Linked DNA regions of Posidoniimonas polymericola. The protein of the gene in region 1 interacts with the protein of each later gene in a pairwise test. Links are inferred from orthologs where the notes say so. Each region holds a gene or a part of one and is shown on either strand. Other genes may lie near its edges.

What was found.
Region 2: the proteins of Pla123a_RS08310 (region 1) and Pla123a_RS11555 interact in binary tests that used the Escherichia coli proteins (3 or more experiments, as listed by UniProt). The link is inferred for Posidoniimonas polymericola from one-to-one orthologs.

Annotation. Positions count from the first base shown.
Region 1 is NZ_SJPO01000003.1:375,757-386,147, forward strand. The notes cover bases 3,274-6,273. They hold Pla123a_RS08310 (Nramp family divalent metal transporter), read right to left. Parts: upstream 5,401-6,273; coding sequence 4,147-5,400; downstream 3,274-4,146. Other genes in these bases: Pla123a_RS08305 (arabinan endo-1,5-alpha-L-arabinosidase), read right to left, coding at 3,274-3,968; Pla123a_RS08315 (DUF2891 domain-containing protein), read right to left, coding at 5,397-6,273. Also shown: Pla123a_RS08295 (hypothetical protein), read left to right, coding at 92-391; Pla123a_RS08300 (hypothetical protein), read left to right, coding at 388-795; more of Pla123a_RS08305, read right to left, coding at 792-3,273; more of Pla123a_RS08315, read right to left, coding at 6,274-6,524; Pla123a_RS08320 (hypothetical protein), read left to right, coding at 6,637-7,200; Pla123a_RS08325 (hypothetical protein), read right to left, coding at 7,235-8,020; Pla123a_RS08330 (DUF4139 domain-containing protein), read left to right, coding at 8,189-10,255; Pla123a_RS08335 (efflux RND transporter permease subunit), read right to left, coding at 10,260-10,391. UniProt on the Escherichia coli protein: H(+)-stimulated, divalent metal cation uptake system. Involved in manganese and iron uptake. Can also transport cadmium, cobalt, zinc and to a lesser extent nickel and copper. Involved in response to reactive oxygen.
Region 2 is NZ_SJPO01000005.1:120,038-130,147, reverse strand. The notes cover bases 4,519-7,237. They hold Pla123a_RS11555 (nucleotide exchange factor GrpE), read left to right. Parts: upstream 4,519-5,464; coding sequence 5,465-6,010; downstream 6,011-7,237. Other genes in these bases: Pla123a_RS11540 (hypothetical protein), read left to right, coding at 6,583-7,237; Pla123a_RS11545 (DNA gyrase inhibitor YacG), read left to right, coding at 6,422-6,595; Pla123a_RS11550 (FmdB family zinc ribbon protein), read left to right, coding at 6,053-6,382; dnaJ (molecular chaperone DnaJ), read left to right, coding at 4,519-5,444. Also shown: groL (chaperonin GroEL), read left to right, coding at 1-1,496; co-chaperone GroES, read left to right, coding at 1,584-1,886; groL (chaperonin GroEL), read left to right, coding at 2,071-3,690; Pla123a_RS11565 (hypothetical protein), read left to right, coding at 3,756-4,256; more of dnaJ, read left to right, coding at 4,296-4,518; more of Pla123a_RS11540, read left to right, coding at 7,238-7,647; Pla123a_RS11535 (hypothetical protein), read right to left, coding at 7,662-8,015; Pla123a_RS11530 (MBL fold metallo-hydrolase), read right to left, coding at 8,034-8,705; Pla123a_RS11525 (DUF1571 domain-containing protein), read left to right, coding at 8,918-9,898. UniProt on the Escherichia coli protein: Participates actively in the response to hyperosmotic and heat shock by preventing the aggregation of stress-denatured proteins, in association with DnaK and GrpE. It is the nucleotide exchange factor for DnaK and may function as a thermosensor.

The DNA.
Region 1 (10,391 bases):
AAGGCCTGTTGGCCAACCTCGCGCCGGCGGCGGCTCTTGGACCAGGTGGGCGCCGCTGCTTGGCGCTGTGTGCTTTACCGGGCTCATGGTCTTGCCATTCGCGATAGGCGAGCTCTCCGCCGCCCGCGCCGCCGCCCTGCGGTCGTACGTGCTCTCGGTTTGCAAGGTGGTCGAGGACTACCAGCAAGAGCACGGCGAGTACCCGCCCACGCTCGCCGCAATCAATCGGTCGAATCTCGACGTCGACTTCGGGATCTCACTCGAGGAGCTCGACTACCAGGCTACCGACGACGGCTACCGGGTGGCGTATCGGCGGCCCAACGGCGAAGAGATTGCCGGTCCCATGACGAACAATCTGCGACTATCGTCTCCTATGAATGACTCGCCGTGAAACGTCGAACTTGGATCACCGGTATCCTGCTTGTTTTGGCAGTATCGATTGTCGCTGTGACGTGGCTGCCACGGTGCATGGTGTCGATTCACCAGCAGAACGTGTCACTGGAACTCATCCAGTGGCGAGAGGAGCACGGCGTCGTCACTACGTGGCGAGAGGCCGGCCAAACAGCCGGGATGCTCGAGTACATCCAGAACTACTACGTGCCTAGCGGCGGGTACCGGGGGACGCGTGGCAGCGAGCAGCGGCTAGAGGAGGAACGCGCGAAGACCAGCAAGGCATTTGTCGCCGGGCTGCAGCGATTTACCGGCGAGGACTTCGGCACGGATTCAGAACAGTGGCGGGAATATGTGCGCGCGCACAAGAACGACGAGCCGAGAGAATCGGCGTCGGCGCCTTAGCCGAGACGTCGTGCATGCCGCCAGCCAACCGCGGCGAGAACGGTGAACAGCAGCCAGGCCGCCTGCGGCGTCGGGACCGCGGCTGCCGCGGCTGCTGTGAGCGTCGCGCCGTAGTTGACGGCCCAGGTTGCGCGTTGGTCGGGGCCGATGGCGGCGAGGCTCGGATCGTTGATCAGTGTGCCGGCCGGGGCGCCGAGGTTGTCGCGCCAGACCACGTAGTCGGCGGCGTCGACTTGGCCGTCGCCGTTGTAGTCGCCGGCCAGGAACGGGGCCGCCTGGTAGTCGGTCAGCACCACCGCGTTGGGGACCAGGTCGTACCGCACGCGGAGCGCGCCGCGGTTGTCGGCCAGGGCAACGAACCCCCCGTTGGCGACGCCCGCGAACTCCCCGGACAGCGAGCCCGCGGTCAGCACCGTAAAGCTGTCGCCGGCGGCCGGGGTGGAGGTTCCCGTCAGGGCGACCGCCAGGGCGCCGTTGAGCGTCGCGAGGCCGTTGACCAGGAGTTGGTCGTAGTCGGTCCCAGGAACGCCGCCGGCCGTATCAAGTTCGATGGCGAGCGCGGCTCCGGGGTTCATCGCCAGGCTGTCGACCGTGAGGCGGCCGATCGCGTCGCCCGGCGCGATCACGCCGCCGCTGTGCACGGTGGTCTGGCCGGCGGCTGAGCCGTTGCCTCCCAACACGCCCCCTGCGTTGACCACCACGCCGGCCAGGCCGGTAGCAGAGCCGCTCGTGTTGCTGGCCAGCAGCGTGCCGGCTTCGATCACGGTTGGCCCGGTGAACGCGTTGGCGGCGGTCAGCGTCAGTTTGCCGTCGCCCAGCTTCTGCAGGCCGCCGTCGGCGGTCGCGCCGAGGCCGGCGTGGTGCGTGAGTGTCTGGCCGACCGTGATCGCGTGCGCCTGCGTGTCGAAGCGGGCGCCGCCGGCCTGGACCTGGGCCGAGGTCAGGCCGGTCAGGAAGAGGACGTTGGTGGTCGTCGCCTGGAGCAGACCGCCGTTGAGCCACAGGTTGCCGACGCCAGAGCCACGCGAGATTCCCGGCGCGGCCAGCAGCCCGCCGTCGAGCACCAGGTCGCCCTCGCTCCCGGCCTGCAGGCCGAGGGTGACGGCCGAGTTGGTGTGGACCTCGGCGTCGGCGTCGAGGGTGAGGACGCCTTGGCCCTGCTCGCCGACGTAGATCGCGCGTCTGCCCGAGGTTTGCAGCAGCGACCCGCCGCTCAGGGTCCACGACCCCGTCGAGCCACTGTACCGTGCGATCGAGATGTGCCCGGCCGCGTTGAACTGTCCGCCGTGCTGTTCGAAGACGCCGGCGCCGCGGTTGCCGATCGCAACGTTGGTGTTCGCCGCGACCACGCCGCCGGTGAGGGTGTAGCTGCCGTTGGCCTGGTTTGAGGTACGGCCGCCGACGACGAACGAGCCGTCGGTCGATCGGGTGACGGTCAGCGTGCCGCCGCTCTGGACGACCGCGCCCTCGGCCCGGGTGTTGGCGAAGAAGCCCGAGCCGACGTAGAAGCCGCCGCTCGCGGTGACCGTGACGCTCGCCTGGTCGGTGATGGTGAGCGTGCCGGTCGCCGGCGTGTTGGCGTCGCCGGTGTCGCCGATGTTGAGGTCGCCGTTGGCGGTGAAGCTGCCGGTTCCGGAGACCGTCAGCTGGGCGTTCTCGCCGACGGTCGCGCCGACGCTGCAGAACGAGTTGGCGGTCACCGCGCCGGTGACGCCGAGCACGCCGCGGCGGACGAACACCGAACCGGCGATGTTCGAAGTCCCCCCCAAGTAGAGTTCGCCGAACCCGTACTTGTCGAGCGAAGGCGCCGTCAGCGGGCCGCCGAGCGTGATCGCGGCGTTGGCCCCGCTGTTGACCTCCAACGCGTCAACCGCGTTGACCGGGGCGAGGATCGTGTGATAGCCCTCGGTGGCGTTGAGCGTGGCGGTCTCGCCGGCGGTGTCGTTGAGGGTCAGCGTCGGTCCTCCCGCCTCGCCGATCTGGTAGCGGGCGGGGCTGCGGAAGTTGAGCGTCCCCACGGTCCGCCCGACCGCGCCGAGCGCAAGCTGGTACAGCGTGCGGCCGGAGCCGGGCCCGTCGAACGTGGCGATGTGCCCGAGGCCATCGGGCACGCCGGCGCCGGTCCAGTTAGCGGGGTCGGACCAGTCGCCGGCGAGCGACGCGCCCCACCGCGAGTCGACCTCGGCGAGCATCGGCCAGCCGTCGTCGCTCCAGTACAGATCGCGGAGCCCGAAGGTCGGAGCGCCGACGGCGTTGGCGTCGTAGTAGTGGTAGCTGAACTGCTCCCGCCCGCCGACGTTGGTCAGGCTGAAGTGGCCCGGGCCCACCTTGCGGCCGTCGTCGTCGAAGAACAGCGTGCCGCCGTCGTTCAGCATGTTGACGCCGTCGCGGTCGAGGAACGGGCCGGTCGGGCTCGTGCTGCGGCCGACGCGGATGTTGTACGTGCTGTCGACGCCGCTGCAGCAGCCGCCCCAGTTGGTGAACAGGTAGTAGTCGCCGTTGTGCTGCAGCATCGCGGCGCCCTCGATCTCGGGCGTTGGGCTCGGCGCGGCGACATTCACACCGGGCGACGAATTGAGTGGCGCGCCGGTCGTCGGGTTCATCTCCTTGACGTAGATGCCGTTGTTGAACGAGCCCCAGGTCATCCACAGCTTGCCGGTCGACTCGTCGAGCATCAGCGATGGGTCGATCGCGTTGTAGGGCGAGCCGTGGTTCGAGCTGATGATCATGCCGTGGTCGGTCCAGCCGTAGTCCGGCGCGTCGGGGTCGAGGGTCGGGCTGGTGGCGTAGCCGATCGCCGACAGCTTGGTGCCCCACACCGAGGCCGAGTAGTACAGCGCGAACTGGTCGCCGAGCTTGATCACGTCGGGCGCCCACAGCGACTGGCCCGAGTAGCCCGGCACCGCGCCGGCGACCCACGAGGGGACCGCGTCGAACGCGGCCGGCTCGCCGGTCCACGAGCTGAGGTTGCTCGACGAGCGGACCGCCAGCCGGTCGCCCGTGGCAAAGTAGTAGTAGCGGCCGTCGTCGTAGATGACGGTCGACGGGTCGTGGGCGCCGAGCGTGCCGGTCAGCTGCGCCGCGACGCGCCCAACTCCCAGCATGCCCGCCAGGCAGACCGCGGCGTACACGGCGACAGTTCGAGCGGCAGGAATGTGAGCGGGCGGCAGCATGAATCGGCAACGAGCAGTCGAAAGGAGGGGCGCCCCTCGCTAGGGGCCGCATGAATGAGGAGCCTTCAGTATAGCTTGAGGCGTCGTCGAGCTGTGTGTTTTGGCGCGCCCCAGACGAGCCGGCGGATGCATTCGGCGCGGCGACCGATGCAGGGCGAGCGGCGCCGCAAGGAGGCCGCTAAGCGACCAACGCCCACAAGTTCTTGGCGCCGAGCGCGATTGCGGCCAGCACCACCGCACCGCCGACCAGGTTGAGCAGCAGCCCGTTGCGGTGCTCGCCCAGCAGGTCGCGGCGGTTCATGGCGATCAGCAGGAACAGGGCGACCACCGGCAGCAATACTCCATTGGCGGCCTGAGCGGCGATGATGGTCTCGGTCGGGCTCTTGCCGAGGAAGAACGCCAGCGCGGCGCCGACCAAGGCCACGCCGACGGCGGTCCAACGGGCGACACGCTCTTGCTTGGTGCGGTCGTCCCCCGCGGCCAGCGAGCCGGCCGCGGCAAAACCTGCGGCCAGCGGCGCGGTGATGGCGCTGGTCAGCCCAGCGGCCGCCAAGCCGGCAGCGAACAGCACCCGGCCCGAACGGCCGATCGTGGTCGCGAGCTGCTCGGCCAGCTCGGCCGGGCTGCTGGGGGTGATTCCGCCGCCGTAGAACGCCGCGGCGGCCGTGGCGACAATTGCCATCGTTACCAGCCCGCCGAGCGTGATCGCCAGGGCCGAGTCGAGCCGCGCCGCGCGGAGCGAGCCGCCCAGGTCGGCGTCGGCAGGCCAACGCCGCTGCACGGCCGTCGCGTGCAGGAACAAGTTGTACGGCACCACCGTAGTGCCGATCAGCGCGAGCGCCGTCAGCGCCGATCCGGCTGGCAAGCATGGCGAGAAGACCCCGCGGCCGATGGCCACCGCGTCGGGCGTGGTCGACGCGGCGGTCACGACGAAAGCGGCGCTCATCGCCAGCACGATGGCGATCAAGACGCCGGTCACCACGCGTCCGGCGCCGCCGACCGCGACCGCCGCCGCCACGACGATCCCAATCGCGGCGCCGCTGGCGCGGGGCGAGAGTCCCGTCAGCACCGCGACACCCGCGCCGGCGCCAATCAGGTTGCCGGTCTGGTAGGCCGTGTTGCCGAGCACGATTGCCGTGAGCACCAACGCGACCGCGGCGCCGCGGAGCCAACGGGGGCCGGCGGTCTGGCAGATCGCCTCGGCCAGGCCCTGACGGGTAACCAGACCCAGCCGGGCGGCCATCTCTTGCAGTGCGATCGTCGCCACGACGGCCAGCAGCAACGCCCACAGCAGCTCAAAGCCGAACTGGGCGCCGGCGCGGCTGGCGGTCGCCACCGTGCCGGGCCCGATGAACGCCGCGGTCACCAGCAGGCCGGGCCCTGGACGCCACCGCCGCTTGGCTTCCGGTTGGCGGTTCGTCGGGTTGCTCATTCGGCGACGCCGCTCTCGGTCAGCAGGTACACGGCGAAGGTTGCCAGCCAGTGCTCGCCCTCGTAGTGGCCGCTGAACACGTACTCCAGTCCGGCCCGTGTGTGCGCGGCGACCGACGCCTCGAGCGCCGCGCGGCGCGGGTCGTCGGCGGGCAGGCCGGCGAGGACGCCGTTCTGGGTCCAGCCCCGCGACAAGTTGAGCCCCGCCAAGTGGACGATCTTCGGGTCGGTGACGTCGGACACCACGGCGGGGGTGAGCAGTGCGTTCGACGGCGCATCGGCATCGCCGAGTCCGGGCAGGAACTGCTCCAGCCACTCGGCGAACTCCGCCGGCGGCAGCACCCGCCGCATCAGGTCGGCCTCGTTGCAGGCGGGCGAGAAGAAGTCCTCGCCGGAGGGCTCGAACCGGGCCGGGTAGTCGCGGTCGGCCAGGTACTTGGCCTTGGCGAACTCGACGACCTGCGTCTCGAGTTCGGTTTCACCAACCGCCCGGGCGTAGTCGAGTGTCTGTGCGAGCGCGAACGCGGTGTCGGGGTGCACGCCGGTGCGGATCGGGTAGGTGAGCCGCGGCAGGTAGTCCTTGGTGAGCTCGACAACGCGTTCTTCCAGCGGGCGGAGGTTGGCGGCCCAGCGCTGCGCGTCGGCGTCGGGCCAGGTGCGGAGTTCGGCCGCCAGGCGGAGCGTCCACGCCCAGCCGTACATCCGCTCGAAGCTGCGGTTCTGCTTCTCGTCAAAGTAGGCGGCCTCGGCGGCTAGGCCCTCGGCGGTGAGCTGCCGGTCGAGCAGCGCCCTGGCGTCGCCCACGACCTCCGCGTCGGGCGAGGTCTTGGCCAATCGCACCAGCATCCAGTGCCCGTGGACCGAAGAGTGCCAGTCGAACGACCCGTAGAACACCGGGTGCATCTGCCGCGGGCCGAGCACGGTCTCCGGCCCAGTCATGACGTTCGACGGCTTGTTGGGGAACTCGCGGGGGATGCCCTCGAGCGCCAGGTGGGCAAACTCGCCAACCTGGCGCTCCGAGAGGGGCTGTCCGGGGAGCATTGTGGCCTCTTCCGGGGGCTGCGCCGCGAGCGGGCCGGCAGGGATCGCCAGCAGGGTGAGCGCCAGCGTCGAGAGTCGAGGCAAACGGCAGCGTATCGGTGCATTCATGCGGCCAGTTTAGCAGCCGCGGCTCCGATCGCGTACTATGAAGGCCGCAATCGCGCCGGCGACCTCTCTCACCCCCAGCGGAGCGGCCATGCGACGCCGACTCTTCAACCTCGCCACGCTGCTGTCGGCCGTGTTGCTGCTGTTGACGCTTGGGCTGTGGGCACGCTCATTGGGGCATCATGAATCCGTCGGCGCTGGGTACAATCAGTGGACAAGCGATGATGAGGTGCTCCAGTACGGCGTTGACCTGGCGTGGAATGCGAACACGTTCCACCTTAGCGGAGGCTATGCCGAGAGGGGGCCGAAGTACTTCTATGAGCGGGGTGACACCCGCTCCGTCGAGGAGTTGCAGAAGCTCCGTTCGTTCCGCGCGGGAGTGAGGCTCTGGTTCATCAACGACATCGGTTCCGCCATGGGAGGTCCCCGGCCCGAAGGCTTCGGCTACGGACTGCGGAGGGGGACCGGGGGCGGTTGGAGTGTGGGGCTTGCCGTGCGCCCCTGGGCTCCGGCGGCGATGTTCGCCGTGCTGCCGCTGGTGTGGCTCTACCGCCGGCAGCGGCGCCGCGGTTGGCGGTTCAGTCTGCGGGAATCGCTCGTGGCGACGACCGCCGTAGCGTTGTTGTTGTGTGGCTTGGTGCTGCTGAAGAACTAGCGTGCCAAGTAGCGGGCGAAGTAGCGGCGTGGGCTCAGTCTTCGTACACCCGCGGTAACGCCGCCACCGACGCGGGCTGCAGGTAGGTGCGCGTGGCGGGCCTGGTGAGGAGCGGCTTGCCCTCGGCGGGCTCGGCCAGCGGCAGGCCCTGGTTGCGGCCGACGCGGCGGAGGTCGGCCAGCAGTGTGTCGATCTGCAGGTGCACCTGCTGGGTCTGGCTGATCACCAGCGCCTGGGCGGCGGGCAGGTAGCGGATCTCGGCTTCGCCGCCGCCGTTCTCGGCCCAGGTCTCCGACGCCACGGTCGCGACGATCGCGTCGATCAGGCCCGGCTGGCCGCCGTAGCCGCGCGTCGCGCGAGGCGGCCTGGCGGTGAGGAAGTCGCCCACGGGGTACACCCGCACGAAGAGCTGCGTCTCGGCTTCCTCCTCGGTGGTCAGCACCAAGCACTCATTGCGGCAAAGCCACGTGAGCTCGAGCTGCTTGAGCGATTCCTTCAGCATCGCGAACAGCGTAACGTTGCGCAGGTTGATGGTGACCGGCTCGTCGGGGGCGATGCCGAGGTCGTCGAGCGCGGTCTCGTCGATCAGCACCTGCACGCCGGCCTGCTGGGAGATCATCGTGGCGAACGCGTCGAGCCGCTCCCCCTCAATCGACAGCGAGACCCGCTTGCGGAGCAACTCGCTCATCGCCTGCCAGTCGACCGCGCCGAGGGGCGTGGGTGCGGGGGGCGGTTCTTTGGCCTGGAGTAACGCCCCGGGCGGCGCCGCGGCGAGGACCGCCAGCAGCAGAAGGCCAAGCTTGCGAAGCGGTCGCGGCATAGGGATTCCTGCTGGTCGGGGCGGCGTTTGCCGGAGATGGGGCGGTGTGGATCGGCTGTTCGGCGGGCGGACTGAAAACTATTGCCCGCCGGCAATAGTTTTCCACGGACCGCTAGAATACCCCCGGCGCTCGCCCCCTCTGATACTCCTGCACCGGAAGGCTCCGACATGATACCAGGTAGTAGCCGTTCTGCCGCCGCCGCGGCCTTTGTTCTCACCTCGCTGGCAATCACCGCGCCGTTGTCGTCGGCGGTCGAGCTGCCGCTCAAACGCGTCGTGGCGTTCAACTCGGGAGTGGCGTACTTCGAGTACGCCGGCCAGGTCAGCGGCGACCAGACGATGGAGCTGTCGTTCGACACCGACGACGTGAACGACGTGCTCAAGAGCCTGCTGCTGCTCGACCAGGACGGCGGGCACGCGTCGGCCGTGACCTACGACAACCGCGAGCCGGTGCTCCCCTCGCTCGAGGCGCTGAGCGTCGACCTCCGCGAGAACACCGGCCTGGCATCGCTGCTGCGGCAGCTGCGGGGGCACGAGATCGAGCTGGGCGGCGCCAAGAACACGCGGGGCCGGGTCGTCAGCGTCGAGACCCGCTCGGTCGCACGCGATCAGACCATGGTCGAACGCGACTTCCTGCTGCTGAGCGTCGAGGGGGGCCTCAGCAGCCTCCCGGTCGACGAGCTGGACGAGATTCGGCTGGTCGACGAAAAGCTGAACGGCGACTTCCAACGGGCGCTCGAACTGCTGGCGATGCGGAGCGGCTCGGACACCAAGCGGGTGAAGATCGACTTCCGCGGCGAGGGCGACCGCCGCGTGCGAGTCGGCCTGATCCAGGAGTTCCCGGTCTGGAAGACGAGCTACCGGCTGGTGCTGACGGACGACGACAAGCCGCTGCTGCAGGGCTGGGCGATGGTCGAGAACACGAGCAACACCAAGTGGGACGGCGTCGACGTGGCGCTGGTGAGCGGCCGCCCGATCTCGTTCAAGATGGACCTCTACGAGCCGCTGTACGTGCGGCGGCCGACCGTTGTGGCCGAGCAGTTCGCCGGCCTCACGCCGCGGGTCTACCACGGGGACGACCCGTTCGGCGACTTTGACGACAGCAACTCCGACGGCGCGATGGAGGGCGCCGGTGGCCTTGGCGGGGGAGGCTTCGGCGGCGGCGGGGGCGCGTTCGGCGGCGCCTTTGGCGGCGCGGTGACGAACGAACGCCGGGCGGCCCAGCGGAGGCAAGAGCTGGCCGAGGCGACCGTGGCGTCGGTCCGCGCCCAGCAGACGGTCGCCAGCGGCGAGGAGGTCGGCGAGCTGTTCCGCTACCAGATCGACGCGCCGGTCACGCTCGAGGCCGAGCACTCCACGATGCTGCCGATCGTCAATGCCGTCGCGGCCGGCGAGCGGCTGTCGATCTACAACGCGAGTGTCCACGCCGAGCACCCGCTGCTCGGCCTGCGGCTCACCAACACCACCGAGCTGCACCTGGCGGCGGGGCCGATCACGGTGTTCGACGGCGGCGAGTACGCCGGCGACGCGCGGCTCGGCGACGTGCCGGCCGGCGACCAGCGGCTCCTGAGCTACGCGGTCGACCAGCAAACGAGCGTCGCCACCGAGCCGATCGACGTCGAGGAGCAGCTCGTTTCCGCACGGATCGACGGTCAGACCCTGATGCTCAAGCGGCGGATGACGCGCGGGCAGGTCTACCGGGCCCACAACGCGTCGGATAAAGAACGGCGGCTGCTAATCGAGCACCCGGTCGCGTCGGGCTGGAAGCTCACGTCGCCGGAGAAGGCCGAGGAGACCACCACCGAATGGCGGCGGTTCGAGCTGGCGGTCGAGGCCGGCAAGACCAAGGAGCTGCGGGTCCAGGAGCAGAGCACGTCGGAGTACGGGGTGGCGCTGGTGAACCTCAGCGACGCGCAGCGGGCGTCGCTGCTCGCCGAGCGGGGCGTCCCTGAGGAGGTGCGGCAGACGCTCCAGAGGTTCGCCGACTGGCGACGCTCGATCGAAGAGGCCGAGACCGCCGCCGCCGAGACCCTCAAGCGACTCACCGCCTTCGCGGCCGAGCACGAGCGGATCCGCAAGAACATGCAGACCCTTGATACGACCAGCCAGCTCTACCAGCGGTACGAGGAGAAGCTCGGCGAACAGGAGTCGGAGATCGAGCGGCTGCAGGCCGAGCTCCCGCGGCATCGGGCCAAGATCGAGGAGCTGCGGAAGCGGTCCGACTGGTCGGAGTAGCCGGCTAGCCGGCGGTGACAACGCCCGCGGGGTCCTGAGCCGGCGCGGCGACCGGCTCGTCCTTCCACACGCCGCGGGCGTAGCGGGAGAGCAGGGCCGGCAGGGCGATCAGGTCGCCGACGATGGCGGCGGCGAT
Region 2 (10,110 bases), on another replicon or contig:
ACCTGGACGACCCGTTCGAGAACCTGGGCGCTCAACTGGTTAAGGAAGCGGCCAGCAAGACCAACGACGTCGCGGGCGACGGCACCACCAGCGCCACGGTGCTGGCCGAGGGCATCTTCCGCGAGGGCCTGAAGATGATCGCCGCCGGCGCCGACGCCATGGCGCTTAGCCGCGGGATCCACAAGGCGGTCGCAGCGGTCAGCGCGGCGATCACCAAGATGGCCGACCCGATTGACGTCAAGGACAAGAAGAGCCTGCAGCAGATCGCCAGCATCGCCGGCAACAACGACCCAGAGATTGGCAAGATCCTGGCGGACGCGTTCACCCGCGTCGGCAAGGACGGCGTCATCACGGTCGAGGAAGGCCGCGGCTCAGAGACCACCGTCGACACGGTCGAGGGCATGCAGTTCGACCGCGGCTACCTGTCGCCGCACTTCGTCACGAACGAAGACGACATGGAGGTGGTTCTCGAGAACTGCCTGGTGCTGATCAGCGAGGAGAAGATCTCCAACGCCAAGAGCCTGGTGCCCGTCCTAGAGGCCGTTTCGAAGGCTGGCAAGCCGCTGTTGATCATCGCCGAGGACGTCGACGGCGAGGCGCTGGCCACCCTGGTGGTCAACAAGATGCGTGGCATCGTCAGCGTCTGTGCGGTGAAGGCCCCCGGCTACGGCGACCGCCGCAAGGCGATGATGGGCGATATCGCCACCCTGACCGGCGGCACCGCCATCTTCAAGGACCTCGGCATCAAGCTCGAAGCGGTCCAGCTCTCCGACCTTGGCAAGGTCAAGAAGGTCATCATCTCTGGCGACAACACCACGATCGTCAGCGGCGGCGGGACCAAAGAGGCCATCAGCGGCCGGGCCGATCAGATCCGTGCTGAGATTGAGAACACCGACAGCGACTACGACCGCGAGAAGCTGCAGGAACGCCTGGCCAAGCTGGCTGGCGGCGTGGCGCAGATCAAGGTCGGCGCCGCGACCGAGAGCGAGATGAAGGAACGCAAGGCCCTGTTCGACGACTCCCGCGCCGCTACCCAGGCCGCGCTGGAGGAGGGCATTGTGCCCGGCGGCGGCGTAGCGCTGCTCCGCTCTGAGAAGGCCATCGACAAGCTCGACCTGTCCGGCGACGAGGCCCTCGGCGCCAAGATTGTCAAGAACGTCCTCGAGTACCCGCTCCGCTACATCGCCGAGAACGCCGGCGTTGACGGCGCCGTGGTCGTCAACCGTGTGCGTCAGCTCAAGGGCAAGACCGAGGGCTACAACGCCGACAAGGACGACTACTGCGACCTGGTTGCCGCGGGCGTCATTGACCCGGCCAAGGTCGTGAAGACCTCGCTGCTCAACGGCGCCAGCGTTGCGGCCCTGCTGCTGACGACCGACTCGCTCATCACCGAGATCCCGACCGAGGAAGAGGCCGGCGGCCACGACCACGACCACGGTATGGGTGGCATGGGCGGCGGCATGCCCGGTATGGGCGGCATGCCCGGCATGATGTAAGCCACCCCGCTTACCCCTTAGCGTCGTCCGCGAGGACGAATCTCAACCAACAACGAATACCCCACATACACGTAAGGAAACCAACTCATGGCGAAGACCCCTAACCTGCGTCCGCTCGACGACCGCGTTGTTGTTCACCCCGTTGACGCCGAAGAGATGACCGCCGGCGGCATCGTCCTGCCGGACGCCGCCCGTGAGAAGCCGCAGCGCGGCAAGGTCGTGGCGGTCGGCATCGGCAAGCTGCTGGACAGCGGCGCCCGCGGCGAGCTCTCGGTCAAGGTCGGCGACGAGGTGATCTACGGCAAGTACGGCGGCTCCGAGGTGGAAGTCGACGGCGTCGAGTACAAGATCCTCCGCGAGAGCGACATCCTGGCGAAGGTCGCTGTTTAGTCCACTGGTCCCCTCCCCCGCTGGGGGAGGGCTAGGGTGGGGGCGCCCAGAGAATCGGGTTTGCCCCAAGCAGCCTGAGCACTAGCTGCACCCCCACCCCGACCCTCCCCCGCGGGGGAGGGAGCGAACCGCGGCAGGCGCCGCGATTTCCGCTCACCCAAAACACTCAAGCAGGAGCCTCCCAATGGCTAAACAACTCATGTTCGACGACGCCGCCCGGGCTAAGATGCTCGCGGGCGTCGACAAGCTGGCCGACGCGGTCGCCGTCACGATGGGCCCGACCGGCCGCAACGTCATCATCAATAAGTCGTTCGGCGGCCCCACGGTCACCAAGGACGGCGTCACCGTGAGCAAGGAAGTCGAGCTCGAGGACCCGTTTGAGAACATGGGCGCCAAGCTCGTGCACGAGGTCGCCGACAAGACCTCCTCGCTCGCCGGTGACGGCACCACCACGGCCACCGTGCTGGCACGCGCCATCCTCCGCGAGGGCACCCGCAACATCGTCGCGGGCAGCAACCCGATGGCGGTCCGGCGTGGCATCGAGAAGGCGGTCGCGGCCGCGGTTGAGTTCCTCAACGACTTCTCCAAGCCGGTCAAGGACAAGGAAGAGATCGCCCAGGTCGGCGCCATCAGCGCCAACAACGACCGCGTGATCGGCGACCTCCTGGCCGACGCGATGGAGAAGGTCGGCAAGGACGGCGTCATCACCGTCGAAGAGGGCAAGACCACCGAGACCACGCTCGAGCTGGTCGAGGGCATGCAGTTCGACAAGGGCTACCTGTCGCCGTACTTCGTCAACGAGACCGCCAGCATGGAGTGCGCCCTCGACGACGCGTACATCCTGCTGTTCGAGAAGAAGATCAGCAGCCTCCGCGACCTGCTGCCGGTCCTGGAGCAGGTGAGCCAGAAGGGCAAGCCGCTGATGATCGTCGCCGAGGACGTCGAGGGCGAGGCCCTGGCGGCCCTGGTGGTCAACAAGCTCCGCGGCATCCTGAACGTCTGCGCCGTGAAGGCCCCCGGCTTCGGCGACCGCCGCAAGGCGATGCTCGCCGACATCGCCACGCTGACCGGCGGCCAGCTGATCAGCGAGGACCTGGGCCTGAAGCTCGAGAGCGTCACGCTCGAGCAGCTCGGCCGGGCGAAGAAGATCAGCGTCACGAAGGACGCCACCACGATCGTCCAGGGCGCCGGCCAGGCCGCCGAGGTCCAGAAGCGGATCGAGCAGATCCGCAAGGGCATCGAGTCGACCACCAGCGACTACGACCGTGAGAAGCTGCAGGAGCGGCTGGCCAAGCTGACCGGCGGCGTCGCGATTGTGTCGGTTGGCGCCTCGAGCGAGGCCGACATGAAGCAGAAGAAGGCCCGCGTCGAAGACGCCCTGCACGCCACGCGTGCGGCGGTCGAAGAGGGCATCCTGCCGGGCGGCGGCGTGGCGCTGTTGCGTTGCCGCGAGGCCGTTGAGGCCGCCAAGGCCGCGGCCAAGGGCGACGAGAAGATCGGCGTCAGCATCATCCTCGGCGTGCTCGACGCCCCGCTCAAGCAGATCGCCAGCAACGGCGGACTGCCCGGCAGCGTGGTCGCCGACGAGATCGCCCAGAAGGGCAAGAACTTCGGCTACGACGCCAACAAGGGCGAGTACGTCGACATGGTCAAGGCCGGCATCATCGACCCCGCCAAGGTGGTCAAGACGGCCCTGTCCAATGCGGCCAGCATCGCCGGCCTGATGCTCACCACCGAGGCCCTGGTCACGAACTTCGACTCGAAGGACGACGACAAGCGGGCCGTGATCGGCAGCGTGCACTAAGGCTCGGCTACAACAGTTATGCCATGACGACCGGGCCACTCCAGTTGGGGTGGCCCGGTCTTTAAATGTCGCAGTCCGATCGACCTCGGCCAAATGAGAAAGACCTCTCGATGGGCGTAAACGGCTTCACGACGGGCGTCCTAATAATCGTCGCGATCAGCGTCGCGTCGCGTCAGTCCGCGCGGGGCGAGGCCCCGACGGTGACGCCGCATCACGTCGGGCGCGGCTCGCCGGCCGAAGCGGTCCTGTCGGCCCGCGTTGGATCGACGGTGTCGGCCGTGCTGGAATATATCAAGTCACAAGATCTGGATCCCAAAGAGAATCGTGGCGCCTACGCCAGTCCCAAGGGGACGGATCACGTCACGATTCCGCTCAACCCGCAGACGAGCTTCGCGATAGTCGGTTTTGAGACCGATGCGAAGAGAGTCGACTCGATATCCATCTATTTCCATCCTGAGGGTTCGCCGCAGAAAGCGTACCGGTCATACAACGCCGTCAGCCACCTGCGGCTGTTTGAAGATGGAAGCTACGAGGTCCGGTTTCTGCCTCCGACTGGCGCTAAGTAGGCGACGGCGTCAAAACGCGACGAACCGAAACGAGAAATGATGGCAACCCAACGCTGCTACTACGAAGTGCTCGGCGTCGAACGGACCTCCGACGGCGGGACAATCTCTAGCGCCTACCGCAAGCTCGCCATCAGGTACCACCCGGACAAGAACCCGGGAGACGACGAGGCGGTCGCACGGTTCAAGGAGTGCGCCGAGGCGTTCGAGGTGCTCTCTGACGACGAGAAGCGGGCCCGCTACGACCGGTTCGGCCACGCCGGCGTGAACGGTGCCGGCGGTGGGGGCGGCGGCCACTTCCACGACGTCAACGACATCTTCTCGGCGTTCGGCGATATCTTCGGCGACATGTTCGCCGGTGGCGGCGGCCCCGGCCGCGCCCGGCCGGGACGCGACGTGCGGTGCGATGTCACGCTCACGCTGCACGAGGCCGCGAACGGCTGCGAGAAGGAGGTCGAGTTCCAACGCCACGAGACCTGCGAGACCTGCAGCGGCTCGGGGGCGGCGGCCGGCAGCTCGCGCGAGACCTGCGGCTACTGCGGCGGCGCCGGGCGGGTGATCCAGTCGGCCGGCATCATCCGCATGCAGACCACCTGCCCCGCCTGCCACGGCGAGGGCTCGACCGTCAAACGGCCCTGTGGCGATTGCCGCGGCGCCGGCCAGAAGCTCCGCAAAGTGGTCACCAAGGTCAAGATCCCCGCCGGCGTCGACGACGGCATGCGGGTGCGGATCTCTGGCGAGGGCGAGCCGAGCCCCGCCGGCGGCCCGCGGGGCGACTGCTACTGCTTTGTGTCGGTGCTGCAGCACCCGCTGTTCGAGCGGGAGGGCCAGCACCTGGTTTGCCGGGTGCCGATCAGCTACACGCAGGCCGCCCTCGGCAGCAAGGTGGAGATCCCCACGCTGCAGGGCAAGACCGACTTCGAGGTGCCGCCCGGCACGCAGTCCGGCGAGGTATTCCGCATGCCCGGCAAGGGGATGCCCGACCCGCGTCGCCGAGGCTTGGGAGACCTGCTCGTGCAGGTTACGATCGAGGTTCCCAAGAAGCTGTCGAAGGAAGAAAAGCAGAAGCTCCGGGAGCTCGCGCAGTTGGAGCACAAGAACGTGGCCCCCGAGCGGAAGACGTTCTTCGGTCAGCTGAAGGAGTACTTCAAGCACGAGGACGAGCCCGCCCAGGCAGAGGAATCTAAGTAGGGGAGTAAAGGAGCCGCAAGATGGCAGAACAACAAGAGCCCACCGAAGAAGGCCTGGACGTCACCGTGGAAGACATCCAGGCGGACGACATCGAGCCGACCGTCGAGGACAAGCTGGCCGCCGCCAACGACCGCATCCTGCGGCTGCAGGCCGAGGTGCAGAACCAGATCACCCGCGGCGCGCGGCAGATGCAGGAAGAGCGTCAGTACGCCGCGTTGCCGCTGGCGCGCGACCTGCTGCCGGTGCTCGACAACATCGACCGCGCGATCGACGCGGCCGAGAAAGAGGGCCCCGCAGGCGGCTCGACGGGGGGCCTGCTCGAGGGGATCAAGCTGGTCCGCCAGCAACTGCTCACCGCGATCACCCAGCACAAGTGCGAGGCGATTAGCGCCGCCGGCGAGCCGTTCAACCCCGACTTCCACGAGGCGATCCTCCAGCAGCCCTCCGACGAAGTGCCGGCCGGCTCGGTGCTGCAGGACGTCCAGACCGGCTACAAGATGCACGACCGCGTCGTGCGAGCGAGCCAGGTGATCGTTTCGTCTGGCCCCGCGGCTGGCGACGCGTAGGTCGCCGTTCCGTTCCTATTCCGAGGCCTAGAGTTCACGCCCATGCCAACGTACGACTACCAGTGCGACGCGTGCGACCACGAGTTCGAGTTGTTCCAGGGGATCAACGACCCGGTTAAGAAAAAGTGCCCGGAGTGCGGCAAGCTCAAGCTGCGGCGCCTGTTCGGCACCGGCGCGGCGGTGGTGTTCAAGGGCTCGGGTTTCTACGAGACCGACTACCGCAGCGACTCGTACAAGAAGGCGGCCGAGAAGGACAAGAAGAGCCAGTCCTCCAAGGGCGATTCCAAGAGCGACTCGAAGCCTTCCCCCAAGAAGACTGAGTCGAAGACCGAATCGAAGCCCGCGTCAAGAGGCAAGTCGGACAAGTCCTAGCGTCTCCAATCGCCGACCACCGCAAACCCCGCGAAACGCATGCTCTGCCCGGTCTGCAACAACGATTTCTCGCCGAAAAAAACGCCCGCGATGCCGTTCTGCAGCGAACGCTGCAAGCTGATCGACCTGGGGCGGTGGCTCGACGAAGGGTACTCGCTGCCGACGGTCCCCGACCCCGAAGCGGACGAGCAGCCGCCCGAGTGGAACAACTAACGCAGGGACCTGACGCCGTGGAGCAGTCGCCGCAGACGCCGCGCACCCCCGAGGCACGGCCCGCTGGGGACGAATCCCAGGGGCTGTTCCCGTGGCGGTTCATGGCCCGCTCGTTGGCGCCCGCGTTCCGGCTGCGGGTGCTGCTGCTGGCCGCGGTCGGGGTGACGGTCGGAGCGGTGCTCGTGACGCCCCCGAGCGGGCTCGTCCCAGGGCCGGCGTCGAGTGGTGTGCATCTTGTGAGCTGGGGGGGAGCCTTCGAGGGCGTACTCCTAACACCGCTCGCCTACTGGCGGTGGCTGACCGGCGCGATAGCGGGCCTGACGCTCGCTCCTGATGGAGGGATTCTCGGCGTCGCCCGGGCGGTTGGCCTGGTCGTGTGGTGGTCGCTCGTTGGGGGCGCCATCTCGCAGATCGCGGCCGCCGATCTGACCCACCGGCCCCCCGCCGCATTGTTCGCGGCGATGGCGGCTTCGGCCCGCCAGCTCTTGACTCGCTGCCTGCCGCTGCTCGCGGTAGGGCTTGCGGTGGCCGCGTTGATGATCCCGCTCTGGCTGCACGGCTTGGCGATGCGCGTGCCGGTGCTCGGGGTGTTGTCGGCGCTGCTGCTGCCGATCCCGCTTGCGCTTGCCGCGGTCGGCGCGGTGCTGCTGGTGCTGCTGGCTGTGAACTGGCTGATCCTGATGGCGTGCCCCGCCGTCGAGCAGACCGACGCCTTCGACGCGACCAGTCGGGCGTTCGCGTATGTGACCCAGCGGCCGGTGCGGCTGCTAGGGTACCTGCTGACCGCCCTGTTCGTGGCGGCTCCCATTTCGCTTGCCTCGTCGGCAGTGGCCCAGGCGTTGTCGTGGGTCGCCCTCGAGTGCCTGCCGGCCGTGACCACAGACCCGACGCCCGCCGACCGTCTGGCGGCGTTCTGGTTTACGACACTCGCGGCGCGGCTGCCGGTCATTGTGCTGGCGGCTTACACCTGGTCGGCGGCGGTGGCGGTGTACCTGCTGCTCCGCCGCGACGTGGATGGCGTGCAGGTCGACGAGCTGGACCCTCGGGCCTGAGGGCCGGCGATTCCTCAATTCGCTTTGGCGAGTTCGGCCAAGATCGCGCCGGCCGAGTTGTGGAACTGGCCGCGGCTCATCACAAATTCGCAGCCCGCCTGCTGGGCCTGCTCTAGCTTCGCTTTGTGGACGTGCGGGCCGAACGCCAGCAGCCTGACCTCGGGCGCGGCGGCGCGGAGCGACTCGATCAGGGCGGGCACGTCGGCGGCGCTCGCCAGGTCGATGATCGCCAGCCGGCACGGCGCGGCGGACAGCTGCTCGGCCGCCACCGCGACGCTAGCTACTACCAGCTCGGCCCCGGCGCCGCGCGCGGCGCCCTCCAGCATCGAAGCAATCATCAGGTCGGCGGAGATCAGCAGCACGCGCATCGTGGGGGACTCGATTCTCTAGAGGTCGTAACCGGCCGAGCGGCCGACGAATTGGTTGTGCTGCTTCTCCTCGCCGATCGTGGTGGTCGGGCCGTGCCCGGGGTAAACGACCGTGTCGCTGGGCAGCGGGAACAGCTTGTCGTGGATCGAGGCCCGCAGGTCGTCGAAGCTGCCGTCGGGGAAGTCGGTGCGTCCGACGCTGCCCTGGAACAGCACGTCGCCGCCGAGGACGTGGGTTCGGCCTTCGGACTCGTAGAGGAACACCACGTGGCCGGCCGAGTGGCCGGGGGTCTCGAGGGTGTCGAACTGGATGCCGGCGGCCTCGATGCTATCACCCTCGCTGACAGTCTGGTCGGCGGGCGGGCTGACCAAAGCGACGCCGTAGTTGGCGGACAGGTTGCCCTGGGGGTCGGTCAGCTTGTAGGCGTCGCCGTGGCCGATGATCAGCGGGCAGTCGGGCCAGCTGTCCTTGAGGGCCTGGTTGCCGGCGATGTGGTCGGAGTGCCCGTGCGTGAGCAGGATGGCGTCCGGGGTGAGCTGCTCGCGACCGAGGAACTCGATAATCAGTTCGGGGCTAAACCCGGGGTCCACGACCACCGCTCGCGAGTCGCCCTGCCGCCAGACGATGTACGCGTTTTCGGCGAAAAACTCCGAAACAATGGGCTCAATGCGGATCGGGCTGCTATCCATGGGAATGTTGTGGGACGGTGCGGTTGCGGATGATCGTGCCGGCGCCCGGGGCTTTTCGCTCTTTCAGCGATTCTCGGGCTTCGTCTACGATAGTTGGTGAACCTGACCAGCCATAGGGTGCGTAGTGAAGCCTCTGTCCGGCCGTGTGGCCCAAGACAAGAAACGAGGCAGGCGACGCCGGCCCACCTTGCTTACGTACGGAGACCCCCCGCATGACCCCCGCCGCCCGCTACCTGCTTACTGCCGTGTTGGCGATGGCGCCGCTGGCGCCCGCTGCGGCGCAGCAGATCACCCAGCCCGTGTACCGCGTCCCCGCCCAGCAGGCCGCACCGGCTCAGGCGCCGCCAGCTCAGGCGCCGGTTCAGCTGGCCCAGGCGGCGATGCCGGCGGCTCCTGCGTCGAGCCCGCGGGTCGACCCGCACGTGACGCCGGTCTCGCTGCCGGCCGGCGCGACGCGACCCGAAGGGCTGGAGGGATCGCCGTTCGACATCTACGAGCTGCCGGGCGAGCACCCGCTGATGCCGTGCATCCGGCTGGCCGAGCAGGGGCTGGCTGAGATCAATAACAACATCCGCGGCTACTCGGCCACGCTGACCAAGCAGGAGCGGATCGACGGCAAAGTGACGCCGGCACAGCGGATCGCCCTCAAGGTGCGGCACGACCCGTTCTCGGTGTACGTGAAGTTTGTCCAGCCGTTTGCTGGCCGCGAGGTGCTGTACAATTCGGCGACCAACAAGCACAAGCTCGTGGCGCTCGAGGGGAGCGGCTGGAAACGCAAGATCGGCAAGGTCTGGCTGCCGGTCGACGGCCGCATGGCGCTAGACGGGCAGCGGTACCCGATCACCCTGACCGGCATGAAGTACCTGACCGAAGAGCTGCTGCGGATCGCCAAGGAAGACGTCAAGTACGGCGAGTGCGAGACCAAGTACGCCGTGGTCCCCGTCGACGGGCGCCCCTGCACAATGATCCAGGTCCAGCACCCGGTGCCGCGGAAGAACTTCCGCTTCTACATCGCACGGATCTTCGTCGACCACGAGCACCGCATCCCGACCGGCTACGACGCCTACAGCTGGCCGATGAACCAAGGTGACGGTCCGCAGCTCGAAGAGAGCTACTTCCACACAGACGTCGTGCTCAACCCCGGCCTGACCGACGCCGACTTCGACGCCGAGAACCCGAACCTGTTCAACTGAGCAGTCGCGTCGCTCAACAGGCCTGAGGCACGCGCGGCGCGTTCAACGAGGCACGGTTGGGGCGGCACGGTGAGGCGGCAGAGCCGCAGCGCTTCCCGGGTTCTGCTGCGGAGGCCGCTGCGCTCACGACGCGCACGTTCCTGCCCGCCGTTTTGCCGCGGCGGATCCATAAAAAAAGCTCCTGGCGGCAAATCCTGGGTTTCCCAAGGCTT